3 regions of the Pseudomonas sp. AK106 genome follow, and region 3 is predicted to be linked to each of the others. Evidence: riboswitches for the same ligand, from Rfam matches in the RefSeq annotation. Region 3 holds a riboswitch; each other region holds the start of a gene.

Region 1 (6,638 bases), 1.7 Mb from region 3:
CATCCCCGTCCATCGACAGTTCGCGGTCGATATGGGTCTCGCGCACCAGCCTGAGAATATCTTTCTGCAGCTCACGGGCACGGCGCGGATCGAGCAGTTGCGCTTCGTAATATTCGTCTGCCAGCAGTTCAAGGTCGCGCAACGGACCGTAGGTTTCGGCGCGGGTCAGCGGCGGCATCAAGTGATCGATGATCACCGCCTGGGTGCGGCGCTTGGCCTGGGCGCCCTCGCCCGGATCGTTGACGATGAACGGGTAGATATTTGGCATCGGGCCGAGGATCGCATCCGGCCAGCAGTGCTCGGACAGACCGACGCCTTTGCCCGGCAGCCACTCCAGATTGCCGTGCTTGCCGACATGGATGACGGCGTGGGCGCCATAGCGTTTGCGCAGCCAGAAGTAGAACGCCAGGTAACCGTGGGGCGGCACCAGGTCGGGGTCGTGATACACCGCGCTGTGGTCCACGTTGTAGCCCCGCGCCGGTTGAATTCCGACGAAGGTCATGCCGAAACGCAAGCCGGCAATCATCATCCGCCCGTCGCGGCACATGGGATCGGTGTCAGGAGCGCCCCATCGCGCGATGACCGCATCGCGATTGGCCTCGGGCAATGCCTGAAACGCGGCCAGGTACTCGTCCATGGCCATGCTCTGGTGGCAAGGCCGCTGATCGAGGCTGTCCGGGTCATTGGTGACGCCGCCGAGCAAGGCATGAATCAGCGCTGTGCCCGATTCAGGCAGACCCTCGACCGGGTAACCCTCGGCCTGCATGGCGTTGAGGATGTTCAGCGCGGCGGCCGGCGTGTCGAGGCCGACGCCATTGCCAATGCGCCCGTCGCGTGTCGGGTAGTTGGCGAGAATCAGCGCCACACGCTTGTCAGTGTTGGCCGTACGGGCCAGCAGCACCCAGCGCCGGGCCAGTTCGGCGACGAAATCCATGCGTCCCGGCTGGGCGCGGTAGCAAACCACGTCGGACTGGCTGCGCTCGCTGTGCCAGGCCAGGTCCTTGAAGCTGATCGGCCGGCTGATGATGCGCCCGTCCAGTTCCGGCAACGCGATGTGCATGGCCAGATCCCGGGAGCCCAAGCCCTGTGCGCTGGCCTGCCAGGTCGGTTCGTTGTCCTGGGCGCAAATGGCCTGAATGACCGGGATATCCCGGCGAAACGGCCGCACGTCCGGCGCTTCCGGACTGGATTGAGCAAAGCCGGTGGTGTTGAGAATGACCTCGCAATCCACCTCATCGAGCCAGTCCTGCAGCGCGGTCATGCAACCGGCTTCCTTGAGGCTGGCGACCGCAATCGGCAACGGGTTCAAGCCCTGGGCCGACAAGCGCTCGCAGAACACATCAATGAAACCGGTGTTCGCCGCTTGCAGGTGGGAGCGATAGAACAGCACCGCAGCCACCGGCTGATCCGCGCGCCAGTCGGCCTGCCAGCGGGCCAGGTCGGCGTTGGGGTTCTGCGGGTGATAAATCACGGTGCGCGGCAGGGTTTGCGGCTCGGCCCAGGGATAGTCACCGCCCAGCCAGCGCGTGGCGATGAAGCTGAACAGCGATAGAGCGTTGTGCTTGCCGCCCTGGCGCAGGTAGTGCCAGAGCCGCTCGCGGTCTTCGGCGGATTCGGTGCTCAGGCCGCTCAGCTCGGGGTCCGGCCGATCACAGCCGGGCACCAGAATCAGCTTGACGCCTTTGGCCGCCAGTTCCACCAGCCGCTCGACGCCGTAACGCCAATAGCCGATGCCGCCGTGCAGGGAAATCAGGATGACTTTGGCGTGGCGAAGCACTTCGTCGACGTACAAATCCACCGAGGCATGGTTCTGCACCTGCATCGGATTGGCCAGGCGCAGGCTCGGGTAATCGTCCGGCAGTTGCTGCGCGACTTCAGCCAGCAACGCCAGGTTTGAGTCGGCGCTGCACAGGATCACCAGCTCGGCGGGCGTCTGGCCCAGGTCAGCGATGCTGTCGTCGGGAACGAAGCCGCCGGGCTGTGTACGCAGCAGGTGCATGGTTAGCCTTTGATCGCGGAAACGGCAGCGCGCAATTGCGCTTCAAGAACGCCCGCGTCCAGTTCCTGGCCGATCAGCACCAAGTGGGTTTCGCGGGTTTCGTCTGACTTCCAGGCGCGGTCGAAATGCTTGTCGAACCGGGTGCCGACGCCTTGCACCAGCAGGCGCATGGGTTTGCCGGGAATGGCGGCGAAGCCTTTGACCCGCAAGATGCCGTGCTGGACGACGGCCTGGGTCAGCGCGTCGAGCAACAGCGATTCATCGGCCTGGGGCAGCGTGATGGAGATCGAGTCGAAGGCGTCGTGGTCGTGATCATCCGGATCGTCGCCTTCGTGGTGATCGTGGTGGGTCTTGCGGCCATCGATGTGCAGCTCGGACTCAGCGCCCAGGCCCAGCAGCACACTGATCGGCAGCTGGCCCCGGTTCGCTTCGACGATCTTCACCGCTGGCGGCAGTTCTTCGGCGACTTCAGCGCGGACGGCGGCCAGTGCGTCCGCGTCGAGCATGTCGGCCTTGTTCAGCACGACGAGGTCGGCGCTTGCCAGTTGGTCGGCGAACAGCTCATGCAACGGCGATTCGTGGTCCAGGTTCGGGTCGAGTTTGCGCTGGGCGTCGACCTGATCCGGGAACGCAGCAAAGGTGCCGGCGACCACGGCTGGGCTGTCGACCACGGTGATCACGGCATCGACGGTGCAGGCGTTGCGGATTTCCGGCCACTGGAAGGCTTGCACCAGCGGCTTCGGCAGGGCCAGGCCCGAGGTTTCGATGAGGATGTGATCGAGGTCGCCGCGACGGGCGACCAGTTCCTGCATCACCGGGAAGAACTCTTCTTGAACGGTGCAGCACAGGCAGCCGTTGGCCAGTTCGTACACGCGACCGACGGCTTCTTCTTCCGAGCAGCCGATGGTGCATTGCTTGAGGATGTCGCCGTCGATGCCCAGCTCGCCGAACTCATTGACGATGACGGCAATGCGTCGGCCTTCGGCGTTGTCGAGCATGTGCCGCAGCAAGGTGGTTTTGCCCGAGCCGAGAAAGCCGGTGACGATGGTGACGGGGAGTTTGGCCAGTGTTTTCATCGGTTGCCCTCAGGCATGCGGCGGGGCAACGAGGACGAAAACAGCGCAGGCCGGCAGAAACAGGCGCGCGGTTCGATTCGCCACCGGATCACCCCGCCCGGTTGTAGTGGAATTCCTCGGCCGCTCGCAGGCGGTCCGATTCGAGGCAGGTCTCCTGGCTCACGGCGGCCGGTCGCTGACAGGCATCGTCAGGCGACTGGCATTCATTGCGCCTTCCCGCTCGCGCAGTGGCTGTGCAATGAAGCGGTCCGTTTACAGTTGCGGGGGCAGCTGCGGCGTGAAACCGCATTCCCTTCTTAGCGCCGGTGGCTTTCATAAAAGCGGCCAGCGAACCTCAAGTGCGCAAGGCTACGCAGTGACCGCAGGCCGGTCAATCGCGCCGTTGCAATGATTGCCGCGCCAATTGACGCACCGATCACTGCATCGATTGACTTGCCGACTGACGGGTCGATTGACGCGCCAAACAGCCCGTGGTCTCCTACACACCTTGTTACGGGTGCCCTTCACAGGGTGAAACGGGAAACCGGTGCGTGCAGACCTTCGGGTGTGCATCAGTCCGGTGCTGCCCCCGCAACGGTAAGCGAGTGAAGAGTCAGATCCACTGTGTCCACAGCGATATGGGAAGGCGATTCTTGAAGGCGCGACGGCTGTGAAGGCTGTTACATGTGCCCCTCGTGAGCCCGGAGACCGGCCCGACAACGTTACATAACAACCCGCGGTGGGCGGGCGCTGTTGAGCACTGCCGGAATTGGCCTGCGGTGTCTTCGCGCCTTTCCGTCCGCTGAATCCACATCAGAGGGAAGCGCCATGTCCACCAGCACACCCCGCCAGACGTCCGGCACCACCACACACACCACGACGGCCGTTGCGAGCACGCAAAGCCAGCGCCTTGTCGCCGCCGTCAGCGCGATGTTTCTCGGTGTGTTTCTGGTGTACTTCGCCGGCTTCTCCCACATCGATGCGGTGCATAACGCGGCACACGACACCCGTCACAGCTCCGCCTTCCCTTGCCATTGAGACCCGCCGCCATGTTCAAGCGAATCGCGCAAACGGCCGGGTTCACCGGACTGCTGGCCGCCCTGTTGTTGACGTTGCTGCAGAGCTTCTCGGTGGCGCCGCTTATTCTGCAGGCGGAGACCTACGAGAAGGCGCCCGCCGTCGAGATGCATGAGCACGCCGACGACGCCATGGCGGCTCATGTCCATAACGAAGAAGCCTGGGAGCCGGAAGATGGCTGGCAGCGCGTGCTGTCCACCACCGGCGGCAATCTGGTGGTCGCGGTCGGTTTCGCCTTGATGCTGGCGGCGCTGTACACCCTGCGCACGCCGGCAAGTACGCGCGAAGGGGTGCTGTGGGGATTGGCCGGTTATGCGGTGTTTGTGCTGGCGCCGACCCTCGGTCTGCCGCCCGAGCTGCCCGGCACCGTCGCGGCGGACCTGACCCAACGACAGATCTGGTGGGTCGGCACCGCTGCGTCCACGGCTGCGGGCCTGGCGCTGATGGTATTTGCCAGACACTGGCTGCTGAAGGTCATGGGCGCGGTGATTCTGGTGGTGCCGCACATGGTCGGCGCGCCGCAACCGGCGGTCCATTCGGCACTGGCGCCGGAAGCCCTTGAAGCGCAGTTCAAGATTGCGTCGCTGCTGACCAATGCCGCGTTCTGGATCGCCCTGGGCTGGATCAGCGCCTGGCTGTTTCGTCGCAGTGAAACGCCTGCGGCGCACACGGGTTTGAACCCCGCGCTTTGACCGTGAATGACTCGTGCGACCGACCGCTGTGGGTGGTCGGCCTGGGCTGCCAGCGCGGATGCTCGGCGCTGGAGCTTCGGCAACTGATAGAGGATGGTTTGCGGGAGTGTCAGCTGGCCCCGGCAGACATTGCTGCCCTGGCGTCGATTGATGGCAAAGCCGATGAAGCGGGGTTGCTGGAACTGGGTCATGGGCTGGGCCTGACGGTCGGGTTCTTCAGCGCAGGTGACCTGGCGGCTTACGAGGATCAGCTCAGCCATCGATCCGAGATCGCTTTTGAACGCACGGGCTGCTACGGCGTGGCGGAAAGCGCCGCGTTGGCCATGGTGACGCGGTTGACCGGCTCGCCAGCGACATTGGTCATCCCCCGCCGAAAAAGCCCCCACGCGACATTTGCATTGGCAACCGCAACCGGCAGGGCGAGCGCAACCTCTTAGGACCGGCTCAAATTGTAGGACCGGCTTCAGCCGAGAAAGCGTCAAGCGTCACACTGCAAATATGAGGGTGTACATGCAGGCCCCTTCCCGGCTGAAGCCGGTCCCACGGACACACCGCGTACCCTCGTAGGACCGGCTTCAGCCGGGAAAGCGTCAAGCGTCACACTGCAAATATGAGGGTGTACATGCAGGCCCCTTCCCGGCTAAAGCCGGTCCCACGGACACACCGCGTACCCTCGTAGGACCGGCTTCAGCCGGGAAAGCGTCAAGCGTCACACTGCAAATATGAGGGTGTACATGCAGGCCCCTTCCCGGCTAAAGCCGGTCCCACGGACACACCGCGGACCCTCGTAGGACCGGCTTCAGCCGGGAAAGCGTCAAGCGTCACGCTGCAAATATGAGGGTGTACATGCAGGCCCCTTACCGGCTAAAGCCGGTCCTACAGAAGTAGGCCGCGTGCATTCAGCGACAAGCATCCGGCGAACCATCGTTCAAATGAATTCCAATCAGGACACCCCATGACCGTTTTTTTCATCGGCGCCGGCCCCGGCGATCCAGACCTGATCACTGTCAAAGGCCAGCGGCTGATCCGCTCCTGCCCGGTTATTATCTACGCCGGCTCGCTGGTGCCTGAGGCGGTGCTGGAGGGGCATCAGGCGATTCAGGTGACCAACAGCGCTTCACTGCACCTGGAGCAGATCATCGAGCTGATGAAATCCGCTCATGCACAAGGCCATGACGTAGCGCGGGTTCATTCCGGCGATCCGAGTCTCTATGGCGCGATCGGCGAGCAAATCCGTTGCCTGCGCGCGCTGCAGATCCCCTTCGAAATCATCCCCGGCGTCACCGCCACCGCTGCGTGCGCCGCGCTGTTGGGCACCGAGCTGACGCTGCCGGACATTTCCCAGAGCGTGATCCTGACCCGCTACGCCGACAAAACCGACATGCCCGAAGGCGAAAGTCTCGGCGATCTGGCGCGGCATCAAGCGACCATGGCGATTCATCTGGGGGTCAATAACCTGGGCAAGATCGTCGCCGAGCTGACACCGCACTATGGCGCGGACTGCCCCATTGCCGTGGTGCATCGCGCCAGTTGGCCGGACCAGGACTGGGTCACTGGCACACTGGCGAACATCGAGGAAAAGGTGCGGATCAAGGGATTCCGCCGCACCGCGCTGATTCTGGTAGGCAGAGTGCTGGGCAACGACGTGTTCAGCGAATCCTCGCTGTATCGCGCCGGCCACGCCCATGTGTTCAGGCCTTAGCCTGCGCCCGTCACGCTTACCGAGCGCCCATAAAAAAGCCCCGAACGCATCGGGGCCTTGCCTGCAACACAATCACTTCTCAGTAATACGCGTTTTCTTTCTGGGTGTGGTCG
Region 2 (6,638 bases), 1.1 Mb from region 3:
CGGCGTGCTGACCCTGGCGGCGATCCTCCTGGAGCGTTTCGCAGACGTCAGCCTGACAATCCTGATCATCGCCCGCCTGTTTCTCGGCGCGTCCCAGGGCTTGATCGGCGTGGGCACCATCAGCTGGTGCATCGGCCAGGTCGGTTCGGAGCACACCGCCCGCTCGATTTCCTGGAATGGCATTGCGTCATACGGCGCCATCGCCATTGGCGCTCCCCTTGGCGTGGTGATGGTCGGAGCGCTGGGCTTTGCCAGCCTGGGGTTGGTGCTGTTCGTCCTGGCGGCCGGGGCGTTGCTGTTGATCCGCAACAAAACGGCGATCCCGGTGGTGCGCGGCGAGCGCCTGCCGTTCTTCTCGGTGTTCGGTCGGGTGGCGCCGTTTGGCCTGAGCCTGACCCTGTCCTCCATCGGCTACGGCACGCTGACGACGTTCATCACGTTGTTTTACGTGGCCCGTGGCTGGGAAGGCGCGGCCTGGTGCCTGACGGTGTTCGGCATCTGTTTCATCGTCGCGCGTTTGCTGTTCATCAACGCGATCAACCGCTTTGGCGGCTTTCGCTCGGCGATCGTCTGCATCACCGTGGAAACCCTGGGTCTGTTGCTGCTCTGGCTGGCACCCGACACCACCTTCGCCCTGATCGGCGCAGGGCTGACCGGTTTTGGTCTGTCGCTGGTCTATCCTGCTCTGGGCGTGGAAGCCATCAAGCAGGTGCCCAACAGCAGTCGCGGTGCCGGGCTCAGCGCTTACGCGGTGTTCTTCGACCTCGCGCTGGCCATTGCCGGACCGCTGATGGGTGCCGTGGCGCTGGGCATGGGCTATGGCTGGATTTTTTTCTTCGCGGCGTTGTTGTCGGTGGCGGCATTGGCACTGGCGGTGGTGCTGTCGCGCAGGACGCCGGTCGATACGCGGGTGTAGCGCCCGGGCGGTGTAAAAGCTTCCCGGCTGAAGCCGGTCCCACTGGATCAAGGCATCCCGGCTAAAGCCGGTCCTACAGAGGGAAGCGGCCGGCGATCATGCCACTAAATGTCTGTTGAAATCCCCCGGCTAGAGCCGGTCCCACCTAAAAGCTGAACTGCCGCCTCGCGCCCCGGTCGGAATAGCACATCCCCCGAACAGGAGTGAGGGCGTGACCCACGACCCCTCTGGCTCGAACGCTACCCCTCCGGACCCGGCCACGTTGCGCGAAGTCCACAAACTGCGCGTGCTGACCGTGAACACCCACAAGGGCTTCACTGCACTGAACCGGCGTTTCATCCTGCCGGAATTGCGTGAGGCCGTGCGCAGCACCGGTGCCGATCTGGTGTTTCTCCAGGAAGTCCTCGGCGGCCATGACCGCCATGCCGCCAAGTACGAAGACTGGCCCGACACGCCGCACTACGAATTTCTCGCCGACAGCATGTGGACGGACTTCGCCTATGGCCGCAACGCGGTCTACCCCGACGGTCACCACGGCAACGCGCTGCTGTCCAAATACCCGATCCTCCATTACCGCAATCTGGACATTTCCATCACCGGGCCGGAGCGCCGCGGCCTCTTGCATTGCGTGCTGCAGGTGCCGGGGCATGCGGAAGTCCATGCGATTTGTGTGCACCTCAGCCTGTTGGAGAGCCATCGGCAATTGCAGCTGAACCTGCTCTGCGACCTGCTTGACTCCCTGCCCGAGGACGCCCCGGTGGTCATCGCCGGCGATTTCAACGACTGGCAGCTGCAGGGCAACAAGCGCCTGCAGCGCTGCGGCTACCTCCACGAAGCCTTCGAGCGCAGTCAGGGGCGGTTGGCGAAGACCTATCCGGCGCGCTTCCCGATGCTGCGCCTTGACCGTATCTATTTGCGCAACGCCACCAGCCACCATCCGAAAATCCTCGGCACGCGGCCGTGGACGCATTTGTCCGATCACCTGCCGCTGGCGGTCGAAGTGCATCTGTAATGAGTTGCTTCCTTATTTATCCGGATCAATCAGGGGAACCGTGGCGTCGCGATCAAACTGGGAACCCGGGTCTTCGTTACCCGGATCCATATCGGCATCGAGTTCCGTTTCCGGCTCATCGGGCTGATGCCCAGGGTGCGGTGCAAGCGGTGCAGCATCGGGGGAGTGAGATTGCATGGCAGTTTCCTCGTTTCGGTAGGTTTGCTGAAGACTCTATTCAATGCGTGGAGCTTAGCAGGCGCCTCAGGTGCAACAAGACCGGTCGACACTATCAAGAACACCTATGGCAATCAGCAGTCAGTAAACAAGCCTCGCCGCCTTCGTCGCGCTGTTCCTTATCGGGCGAAGACGGCGTCATGAGCCGCGCATCCAGACACGCCTCACCGCACAGGAAAAAATCCCCATGAGTCTGCACGACAAGATCATCGGCCGCCTCGGCTTTGGCTCCGCGCCCTTGGGCAATATGTTTCGCACCATTGACGAAGACGAAGCGGCAGCCACCGTTCAATCCGCCTGGGACCAGGGCATCCGCTATTTCGACACCGCACCCATCTACGGCGCCGGCCTGTCCGAGCAGCGTGTGGGCAAGGCACTGGCGGGCATCCCCCGCGACCAGTACACCTTGAGCACCAAAGTCGGCCGGCTGATTTCCGATGAGATCGACACCGAAACGCGCAGTGGTCCGTTCGCCGAAGGCCTGAAAAACAAGATTGTCACCGACTACTCCGCCGACGCCACGTTGCGTTCCATTGAAGCGAGCCTGAAACGGCTGAACACTGACCGACTGGATATCGTGTTTGTCCACGACGTCGCCCAGGACGCCCATGGCGATGCCTGGATCGAGCATTTCAACATCGCTCGCACCGGCGCTTTCCGCGCCCTCACCCGCCTGCGCGAGGAAGGGGTGATCAAGGCCTGGGGCCTGGGCGTCAACCGCGTCGAGCCGTGCGAACTGACCCTGGATCTGGAAGAAGCCCAGCCCGACGGCTTCCTGCTCGCCGGCCGTTATTCGCTGCTCGACCATGACCAGCCGCTGCAAAGGCTGTTCGACAAGGCCCGCCAGCACAACGCCGAGTTCGTCGTCGGCGGGCCTTACAGCTCCGGCGTGCTGGTGGGCGGCAAGCATTTCGAGTACCAGGAAGCGTCCCAGGCGATGCTCGACAAGGTCGCGCACATTCAGGAAATCGCTCGGCAGTATCAGGTCGACATCAAGTCCGCAGCGCTGCAGTTCGTTCTCGCCAACCCCCTGGTGGCGGCGGTGATTCCGGGCGCGAGCCGGCCGTCGCGGATCATCGAAGACGTTACTGCGCTCAACGCACAGGTGCCGGATGGTTTCTGGCAAGCCATGCGCGATCAGGGCTTCATTGCCCTGCAGGCGCCGGTCCCCGGCAAAGACTGATATCGTGGCCAATGACGCCGGGCCAGACGCCCGGCTTTGTTCCCTGCGCGAGATCTGTCCATGCGAATTCTGATCGTCAACGTCAACACCACCGCATCCATGACCGAGACCATCGCCGAGCAGGCCCGCAGCGTGGCCTCGCCCGGCACCGAGATCATTGGTCTGACCCCACGCTTCGGCGCCGAGTCGGTGGAAGGCAATTTTGAAAGTTACCTGGCGGCCATCGCAGTGATGGACCGGGTCATGTCCTACGAAGGGCCTTATGACGCGGTGATTCAGGCCGGTTATGGCGAGCATGGCCGCGAAGGTTTGCAGGAGCTGCTCGACGTGCCGGTGGTGGACATCACCGAAGCGGCGGCCAGCCTGGCGATGCTGCTGGGGCACAAATACGCGGTAGTCACCACGCTGGACCGCACCGTGCCGCTGATCGAAGACCGCCTGAAGCTGGCCGGGGTGTACGAGCGCTGCGCCTCGGTGCGGGCCAGCGGCATGAGCGTGCTGGAGCTGGAGGAATCGCCGGAGCGTGCGGTCGAGGCCATCGTCGAGCAGGCCATCGAAGCGGTGAAACGGGACAAGGCCGAGGTGATCTGCCTGGGCTGTGGCGGCATGGCCGGGCTGGATCAACTCATCCGCGAACGCGCGGGCGTGCCGGTGGTGGATGGGGTCACCGCAGCGGTGGCACTGGCGGAATCGCTGGTGCGTCTGGGATTGAAGACCTCCAAAGTGCGGACCTACGCCACGCCACGGCCGAAGAAGATCGTCGGTTGGCCGTTTAAGCTCTAAGCCGGTGGTGTTGAGCTCACGCCGATGGCGCTGCAAACACATACCTTGTGGGAGCGAGCTTGCTCGCGAAGACGGCATTCCAGCCGTTGAAGATCAAGTGAATGTACCGCCTCTTCGTGAGCAAGCTCACTCCCACAGGTGTTGCGTCCGTCCAGTTACTGCGAGGTGCCAATACATCTCCGGCACACCACCGCTGCATTCGCCTCCACCCGCCGAATCGTTTAGTATCCCCGCCGCCGGTTTCCACTCGGAATTAATAGGGAATCCCGGGCGCGTCATCGCGCTTAAACGGAACTGTCCCCGCAACTGTAGGCGCCGAGCCCTGCTTCCTGTTTGCCACTGGGTCACCCCGGGAAGGCCGAAGCATGGCAATGAAGCGCCAGTCAGGAGACCTGCCGGCCAGCATATTCATTCACCGGCGGGGTGTCCGGGGAAGGACTCCCGTTCGTGCGTCGTTTCGCGCACGCTGTGCGCGCCCCCACTTTCAGGGCGCCTGCCGGGATGGACTTTCCAGCGCCTGCTTCGCCAAGCAATCAGGCTTTCTGGAGATCGCTGTTCATGCCGCTGCGCCGCCTCGCCGCCCTGTTCGTCACGCTGACCTTGCCCACCGCCGCGCTCGCGGCGTCGACGGCCTACCCCTTGACCGTGGACAACTGTGGCGAAGCGCTGACGTTCAACCACGCGCCGCAGAAAACCGTGACCATCGGCCAGGCCGCCACCGAAATGCTCTATGCCCTTGGCCTGGGCCCGAAGGTCGTGGGCACGTCACTGTGGTTCAACCCCGTCCTGCCCCAGTACCAAGCCCTCAACGACGGCATCGAGCGCCTGGCCGACAATGCGCCGAGCTTCGAATCGGTGATCGGCAAACGCCCGGATTTCGTCCCGGTGCAGTTTGAGTGGATGGTCGGCCCACAGGGCGCGGTCGGCACCCGCGAGCAGTTTCGCGATTTAGGCATTCCTACCTACATCCTGCCCTCCGATTGCGAGGGCAAGAACAACCGGGTCGGCGCCGACGGCACGCGCCTCGAAGCCTTCCGCATCGAAACGCTGTACAAAAGCCTCGGTCAGCTGGCGCAGATCTTCGATGTGCAAGACCGTGGCGAGCACCTGATCGCGGATTATCAGGGGCGGCTGGCCAAAGCTGTGGCGCAGGCAAAAGCCCATGCCAACCCACCCGTCTCGGCGGTGTTCTGGTTTTCCAGCCCTGACATCAACGTCGATCCGTACGTGGCCGGGCGCAAGGGCATTCCCAACTTCATGCTCGACACCCTCGGCATGCGCAACGTCATCGACTCCGATGAGGAATGGCCGACCGTGGGCTGGGAAACCATCGCCAAGGCCAACCCGACCGTGCTGGTCATCGCGCGCATGGACCGCCGCCGCTTCCCGGCTGACGATCACGAGAAGAAGCTGGCCTTCCTCCGCTCTGATCCGGTCACCCGCAATATGGATGCAGTGAAAAACAATCGCATCGTGATCATGGACGCCAGCGCCATGGAGTCCAGCGTGCGGCTGTTTGACGGTATCGAACAGCTGGCCGGGGCCACTCTCGCGCCATGACGTCTGTCGGCATGCTCCGGTCGAGCGTCGTCCGCATCTTCGGGCATGGCGCTTGGGCCATCGCATTACTGGCGTTGGCGGTGCTCGCGGGCGTGGCGATCGGCGAGACGTCGATCAGCCTGCCGGTGATCATTCAGGTGCTGGCGAACAAGCTGTGGGCCGCGGGTTTTCCTCTGGACCCGATCGATGAGGGCATTGTCTGGAATTACCGGCTGACCCGGGCCATCGTTGCCGCCACCTGCGGCGCAGGGCTGGCGGTGTCGGGCGTGGTTTTGCAATCGCTGCTGCGCAACCCCCTGGCCGATCCCTACTTGCTGGGCATTTCTGCCGGTGCTTCAACCGGCGCGGTCTTGGTGGCGATCATCGGCATCGGTGCCGGGACGATCTCCCTGTCCACCGGCGCCTTTGCCGGGGCGATTGCCGCCTTTGCGCTGGTCGCCCTGCTCGCCCGCTCCTCTCGGGGCCAGACCGCTGCGGGCCAGATCATCCTGGCGGGCATTGCCGGGTCCCAGCTGTTCAACGCCCTGACGTCCTTCCTGATCACCAAGTCGGCCAATGCCGAGCAGGCCCGCGGGATCATGTTCTGGCTGCTGGGCAATCTCAGCGGCGTGCGCTGGTCGTCGGTGGCGCTGTCGGTGCCGGTCGTGGTCCTCGGTTTGCTGGTGTGCCTGTGGCATCGGCGCGCGCTGGATGCGTTCACGTTTGGCAGCGATTCGGCCGCGTCCCTGGGCATTCCGGTGCGCCGGGTGCAGGCGGTGCTGATCCTCACCGCCGCACTGATGACGGCGGTGATGGTGTCGATTGTCGGCTCCATCGGCTTCGTCGGTCTGGTGATTCCCCATGCGGTGCGCCTGGTGGCGGGTGTGCGCCATGCCCGGTTGCTGCCCTTGAGCGCCCTGATCGGCGCGCTGTTCATGATTGCCGCCGATGTGCTGTCGCGCACCTTGATCAAGGGTCAGGTGTTGCCG
Region 3 (6,638 bases):
GCTTCTTTACACTTCAGCCACGGTCGTGCACATGCTAAACCGCTTCGCACCCCTCGTGCCTCTCGCACTCGTCACGCTGTTGTTCGGCTGCGCGGCCCAGATGCCGACGTCGCAACAACAGTCGCAAAACCCCCAGTTCCGGGACTCTGCCACCGCTCAATCCGCCAGCAAGCGTGCTGATTACGCATCCTCCGTACTGGATGACGAAGTCGCTACCGAAGATGAACTCGCTCAATTTGCCGACAACAAGCCTTACCGCCTGCCGGTTCTGGCTGACAGCATCCTCGAACGCGGCAAATCCTTGATAGGCACTCGCTATCGCTTCGGCGGTACGTCGACCACCTCCGGTTTCGATTGCAGCGGTTTCATCGGTTATCTGTTCCGTGAAGAGGCGGGCATGAGCCTGCCGCGTTCTTCCCGCGAAATGATCAATATCGATGCCCCCCTCATCAAGCGCAATGACCTCAAGCCAGGCGATCTGCTGTTCTTCAGCACCGCCGGCCGCGGCCGTGTCAGCCATGCCGGCATCTATCTGGGCGATGATCAGTTCATCCACTCCAGCAGTCGTCGCAGTGGCGGAGTCCGTGTCGACAGCCTCGACGATGCCTATTGGGCCAAGACATTCATCGAAGCCAAACGCGCGCTGGCAATGGCACCTGTAACGGCATCGTCAACGGTACCTGCAACTACCACCGCGATGACCTCGACTACAATCAAGCGCCAGCACCGTTAATTCCGGGCGCGCAAAGGGCCTGACCCTCTTGCGTGCAATCCCGGCTCTCGGCAAAGTAAGCTGCACCCCGCACAGGTTGTCGTGTTTATGTCGTTAACGGTTCGCCTGATCGTCGCCTCCCTGGCTGTGCTGCTGGCCGCATGTTCCAGCACGCCACCGCCCGCTCCACGCAAGGTCGTCTACCGGCCTGTGGTGTCCGCTCCTCCCCAGTTTTCTTCACCGCTCGCCGACGACGTCCTGTTGCGCGCGATCGGCCTTGTCGGCACGCCCTATCGCTGGGGCGGCAACACGCCTGATTCGGGTTTCGATTGCAGTGGCCTGATCGGCTACGTCTACCACGACGCCGCGGGCATCACCCTGCCTCGGTCGACGCGGGAAATGATCACCCTGCGCGGGCCTGACATCGATCGCAGTCAGTTGCAGACCGGTGATCTGGTGTTCTTCGCCACCAGTGGCGGCTCCCACGTCAGTCACGCCGGCATCTACGTCGGGGAAGGGCGGTTCGTCCACGCGCCGGCCACTGGCGGCACGGTCAAACTCGACAGTCTCGACAAGCCGTATTGGCAAAAGGCCTGGCTGAATGCCAAGCGCGTCATCCAGCCATCGAACCTCGCCAGGCAATAGCGACTTCCTGAGCAATGTGCTCATCCGCTGTTGCTGGGTGAGCACGTATGCCTTTCAGGGTGAAATCCCGTTTAGCCGGAGGCGGTCTGCCTACGGTTCGATTGACGCTCCCGAGTCAACCCTCTAACCTTCGCGCCATGTTTCAGGTGCCCGGGACCCGTCAGGTCCGCAGGGTGAAACAGGGAAGCCGGTGCGATTGCTCGTGTGATCAATTCCGGCGCTGCCTCCGCAACGGTAGATGAGTCAAAGCCACGCACAATGCCACTGTGTTCGCTGAACATGGGAAGGCGCCTGGCCTGCCACGGTTGTGGCAACTCGTGAGTCCGGAGACCGGCCTGATCCATCGAAAAGCATCACGGAGGGCGATGCTCTGCTGCAGGCCGGGTTTTGCCCAGTGCCTGCTGACAGTCTTTGCCTGTGCCCTCCGTTTGCCACACTTGCCCTCAAGCGGAGAGCTGAGATGAGCGAATCCCCCGAACGTGACGAACGCCACCTGGCGCGCATGCTGCGCAAAAAGGCGGTGATGGACGAGCGCATTTCCAGCGCGCCCAATGAATGCGGGTTGCTGCTGGTCCTGACCGGTAACGGCAAAGGCAAGAGCAGCTCGGCGTTCGGCATGCTTGCCCGCGCCATGGGCCACGGCATGCAGTGCGGCGTCGTGCAGTTCATTAAAGGCCGGCACAGCACCGGCGAAGAGCTGTTCTTCCGCCGCTTCCCTGAACAAGTGCGTTACCACGTGATGGGCGAGGGCTTCACCTGGGAAACCCAGGACCGCCAGCGTGACATTGCCGCCGCCGAATCCGCCTGGGCCGTGACCCGTGAAATGCTCAAGGACGCCTCCATCGGCATGGTCGTGCTCGATGAGCTGAACATCGCCCTCAAGCACGGCTATCTGGACCTGGAGCAGGTGCTGAGCGACCTGCAGGCACGTCCGCCGATGCAGCACGTGATCGTCACCGGTCGCGGGGCGAAGCAGGAATTGATCGACCTATCCGACACCGTGTCCGAAATCGGCGTGGTCAAGCATGCCTTTCAGTCCGGCATCAAGGCGCAGAAAGGCATCGAGCTGTGAGTGAGCGCCCACCGCGGCACTGCCCGGCAGTATTGATCGCCGCCCCTGCATCCGGTCAGGGCAAAACCACCGTCACCGCCGCACTGGCCCGCTTGCATCGCAATCAGGGCCGCAAGGTGCGCGTGTTCAAATGCGGGCCGGACTTTCTCGACCCGATGATCCTCGAGCGCGCCAGCGGCCATCCGGTGTACCAGCTGGACATGTGGATGATCGGCGAGGACGAAAGTCGGCGCCTGTTGTGGGAAGCCGCCGCGGAGGCCGACCTGATCCTCATCGAAGGCGTCATGGGCTTGTTCGACGGCACCCCGTCCAGCGCGGACCTGGCCCGGCGTTTTGGCGTGCCGGTGCTCGGGGTAATCGACGGCACGGCCATGGCCCAGACCTTCGGCGCACTGGCGCTGGGACTGGCGCGGTATCAGCCGGATCTGCCGTTTGCCGGCGTGCTGGCCAATCGCGTCGGCACCGTGCGCCACGCGCAGTTGCTGGAAGGCAGCCTGACCGAAGGCCTGCGCTGGTACGGCGCGCTGTCCCGTGAAACCGGCATTGAGCTGCCCAGCCGGCACCTCGGCCTGGTTCAGGCCAGTGAACTGAATGATCTGGACATGCGCCTCGACACTGCTGCCAACGCGCTGGCCAGCACCTGCGACGCTACGTTGCCGCCGGCCGTGACCTTCACCGCGCCCGACTTCGTTCCCGCCGAGCCGTTGCTGACCGGCGTGAAAATCGCCATCGCCCACGACGAGGCGTTCGCATTTTTCTATGGTGCCAGCCTTGACCTGCTACGAGAGATGGGCGCCGAACTGTCGTTCTTCTCGCCGCTCCGCGACCGGGAATTACCCGACGCCGACAGCCTGTATCTACCCGGCGGCTACCCGGAATTGCATCACACGGCGCTGGCCGAAAACCACAGCATGCTCGCCGCGATTCGTGCGCACCACGCCGCTGGCAAACCCCTGCTCGCCGAATGCGGCGGCATGTTGTACCTGCTCGATGCCTTGACCGATGTCGACGGCCAGCGCGCCGAAGGGGTGGGCTTGCTCAAGGGTGAAGCCGTGATGCAGAAGCGTCTGGCAGCCCTGGCCCTGCAATCGGTCGAGCTGCCGGAAGGCACGCTGCGTGGCCACACCTATCACCATTCCCTGACCAGCACCGAACTGACCCCCATCGCCCGCGGCCTCAGCCCCAATGGCGGGCGCGGTGCCGAAGCGGTGTACCGGGAAGGGCGCATGACTGCGTCGTACGTGCACTTCTACTTCCCCTCGAATCCCCAGGCGATGGCGGCGCTGTTTTTGCCATGAGCCCGCTCCTATGACTGACCACACCTTCACCGACCCCGAACGCGCTGCCGTTTACCGCGCCATTGCCGAACGGCGCGACATGCGCCACTTCTGCGGTGGCACGGTCGCGCCGGAGTTGCTGGCCCGTCTGCTCGAAGCCGCACACCACGCACCGAGCGTTGGCCTGATGCAGCCGTGGCGCTTTCTGCGCATCACCGACCCGGCCTTGCGCGCGCAGATTCAGGCGCAGGTGGAGGAGGAGCGCGTTCGCACCGCTGAAGCTTTGGGCGAGCGGTCTGACGATTTCATGAAGCTGAAAGTCGAGGGCATCAGCGATTGCGCCGAAGTGTTGGTCGCCGCGTTGATGGATGACCGCGACAAACATATCTTCGGCCGCCGCACCCTGCCGGAGATGGACATGGCTTCGCTGTCGTGCGCCATTCAAAACCTCTGGCTGGCGGCGCGTGCCGAAGGCCTCGGCATGGGTTGGGTGTCGCTGTTCGACCCCCAGGCCCTGGCCGATCTGCTGCAGATGCCAGCCGGTTCGAAACCCCTGGCGATTTTGTGCCTGGGCCCTGTGAAGGAATTCTACCCGGCGCCGATGCTGGTGATGGAAGGCTGGGCGCAGCCGCGCGCGTTGCAAGAGCTGGTCTACGAGAACACATGGGGAGTGATTGCATGAGTGTGGCGTTATTGAGCGTCGCCGGAGTCGCGCTGGACGCGCTGCTCGGCGAGCCAAAACGGAACCACCCGCTGGTGGCGTTCGGCCGTTTCGCCGAACGTATCGAACAGCGCCTGAACGTCGCCGGCCGGGGCTGGCGCAGCCATGGCGTGAGCGCATGGTTCATCGCCGTCATTCCGCTGACCCTGATCGCCACGTTACTCAGCTGGCTGCCGTTCGTTGGCTGGCTGGTGGACGTACTGGCGCTTTACTGCGCGTTGGGCCTGCGCAGTCTGGGCGAGCACGTCGAGCCGGTTGCCCAGGCGTTGCGCAGCGACAATCTGGACGAGGCGCGCCGCCGGGTCGGTTACCTGGTCAGTCGCCAGACCTCCGAGCTGGACAGCACTGAAGTGGCCCGTGCGGCCACGGAATCGGTACTCGAGAACGGCAGCGACGCAGTGTTTGCGGCGATTTTCTGGTTCGTCGTGCTGGGCGCTCCGGGCGTCGTGCTCTACCGCCTGAGCAACACCCTCGACGCCATGTGGGGCTATCGCAACGAGCGCTTCGAACGCTTCGGCTGGGCGGCGGCGAAAATCGACGACCTGCTTAACTACATTCCCGCGCGCTTGGTGGCGTTGACCTACGCGCTGCTGGGCAACACCCGACTGGCCCTGCGTTGCTGGCGCACCCAGGCCCCGAAGTGGGACAGCCCGAACGCAGGCCCGGTGATGGCGGCCGGTGCCGGTGCGTTGGGCGTCGAACTGGGTGGTCCGGCGATTTATCACGGCGAACTGCATGAGCGCGCGACCTTGGGCGAAGGCGTGCCGGCGGACGCTGACTCTATTGATCGCGGTTGGCAACTGGTGCAGCGCGGCGTGTGGCTGTGGTTGCTGATCTTGTGTCTGGGGACAGAATTTTATGCTTGAACATGGCGGCCGATTGCGTGGCGCAGTCCTGAAATACGGCATCGATGAGGCGGACTGGCTCGACCTGTCCAGCGGGATTTCGCCGTGGTCGTGGCCGATCCCTGCGATCCCCGAAGCGGCATGGGCGCGTTTGCCGGAAACCGATGACGGCCTGGAAATCGCTGCCCGTCGCTACTACGGCGCCACGGACGTGCTGCCGGTGGCCGGTTCCCAAGCGGCGATCCAGGCGCTGCCGCGTCTGCGTCAGGCGGGCAAGGTGGGCGTGCTGTCGCCGTGCTACGCCGAGCACGCCGAGGCCTGGCGCAACACCGGTTTTCTGGTGCGCGAAGTGCTGGAGCACGAAGTGGAGCGGTTCATCGACACCCTCGATGTGCTCGTCGTGGTCAACCCGAATAACCCCACCGGCCTGAGCCTGCCGCCCGAACGCCTGCTGGAATGGCACGCGCGTCTGTCCCAGCGCGGCGCTTGGCTGGTGGTGGACGAAGCGTTTATGGACAATACGCCGGAGTTGAGCCTGGCGGCGTACACCCAGCGCGCGGGCCTGATCGTGCTGCGCTCGTTCGGCAAGTTTTTCGGCCTGGCCGGTGTGCGCCTGGGTTTTGTGCTGGCGGAGCCGCGCTTTCTCAAAGTCATGGCGCGGCAGATCGGGCCCTGGTCGGTCAGCGGGCCGACGCGGATCATCGGTCAGGCCTGTCTCAACGATGTCGCCGGCCATCAACGCCAGCGTCAGCGCACCGAGCAGGCCAGCCAGCGTCTGGTGGACGTGCTCAATCGCCACGGCTTCGCGCCCAAGGGCGGTTGCGCGCTGTTCCAGTGGTTGATCACGCCGCTGGCGGAAGCGCTTTACGAATTCTGCGCACAGCGGGGCATCCTCCTGCGCATCTTCACCCACAACAGCAGCCTGCGTTTCGGCCTGCCCCGCGAAGAAGCGGATTGGCAGCGTCTGGAGCAGGCGCTGAGCGAATTCTCCCGGGAGCGCCCATGACACTCGGCAAAACCCTGATGGTTCAGGGCACCACCTCCGACGCCGGCAAAAGCACGCTGGTGACGGCGCTGTGCCGCTGGCTGACCCGTCAGGGCGTGCGCACCGTGCCGTTCAAGCCGCAGAACATGGCGCTGAACAGCGCAGTGACCGCCGACGGCGGCGAGATCGGCCGCGCCCAGGCCGTGCAAGCCCAGGCCTGCGGCCTCGAACCCCACACCGACATGAACCCGGTGCTGCTCAAACCCAACAGCGACACCGGCGCGCAAGTGATCATCCACGGTCGCGCCGTGACCACCATGAACGCCGTCGCCTACCACGACTACAAAGCCATCGCCATGCAGGCCGTACTCGCCTCCCATC

Evidence for each region. Region 3 has a riboswitch for cobalamin ahead of cobO (cob(I)yrinic acid a,c-diamide adenosyltransferase). Riboswitches for the same ligand answer to the same signal wherever they lie in the genome.
Region 1: linked by a shared signal. The riboswitch ahead of M1E04_RS14345 (CbtB domain-containing protein) and the one ahead of cobO (cob(I)yrinic acid a,c-diamide adenosyltransferase) in region 3 are both predicted to bind cobalamin.
Region 2: linked by a shared signal. The riboswitch ahead of M1E04_RS11715 (ABC transporter substrate-binding protein) and the one ahead of cobO (cob(I)yrinic acid a,c-diamide adenosyltransferase) in region 3 are both predicted to bind cobalamin.

What each region holds. Positions count from the first base shown of each region.
Region 1 is NZ_CP096426.1:3,216,024-3,222,661, forward strand. Features, by position in the region: gene cobN (cobaltochelatase subunit CobN) at 1-1,999, opposite strand, end outside; gene cobW (cobalamin biosynthesis protein CobW) at 2,002-3,075, opposite strand; cobalamin riboswitch at 3,203-3,427, opposite strand; cobalamin riboswitch at 3,553-3,785, shown strand; gene M1E04_RS14345 (CbtB domain-containing protein) at 3,883-4,092, shown strand; gene M1E04_RS14350 (CbtA family protein) at 4,104-4,823, shown strand; gene M1E04_RS14355 (cobalamin biosynthesis protein) at 4,826-5,260, shown strand; gene cobM (precorrin-4 C(11)-methyltransferase) at 5,779-6,525, shown strand; gene nfuA (Fe-S biogenesis protein NfuA) at 6,605-6,638, opposite strand, start outside.
Region 2 is NZ_CP096426.1:2,608,155-2,614,792, reverse strand. Features, by position in the region: gene M1E04_RS11740 (MFS transporter) at 1-916, shown strand, start outside; gene M1E04_RS11735 (endonuclease/exonuclease/phosphatase family protein) at 1,179-1,928, shown strand; gene M1E04_RS11730 (hypothetical protein) at 1,941-2,105, opposite strand; gene M1E04_RS11725 (aldo/keto reductase) at 2,332-3,327, shown strand; gene M1E04_RS11720 (aspartate/glutamate racemase family protein) at 3,388-4,110, shown strand; cobalamin riboswitch at 4,331-4,524, shown strand; gene M1E04_RS11715 (ABC transporter substrate-binding protein) at 4,669-5,670, shown strand; gene M1E04_RS11710 (FecCD family ABC transporter permease) at 5,682-6,638, shown strand, end outside.
Region 3 is NZ_CP096426.1:1,539,471-1,546,108, forward strand. Features, by position in the region: gene M1E04_RS07000 (C40 family peptidase) at 32-733, shown strand; gene M1E04_RS07005 (C40 family peptidase) at 821-1,357, shown strand; cobalamin riboswitch at 1,485-1,710, shown strand; gene cobO (cob(I)yrinic acid a,c-diamide adenosyltransferase) at 1,818-2,429, shown strand; gene M1E04_RS07015 (cobyrinate a,c-diamide synthase) at 2,426-3,727, shown strand; gene bluB (5,6-dimethylbenzimidazole synthase) at 3,738-4,388, shown strand; gene cbiB (adenosylcobinamide-phosphate synthase CbiB) at 4,385-5,293, shown strand; gene cobD (threonine-phosphate decarboxylase CobD) at 5,286-6,278, shown strand; gene M1E04_RS07035 (cobyric acid synthase) at 6,275-6,638, shown strand, end outside.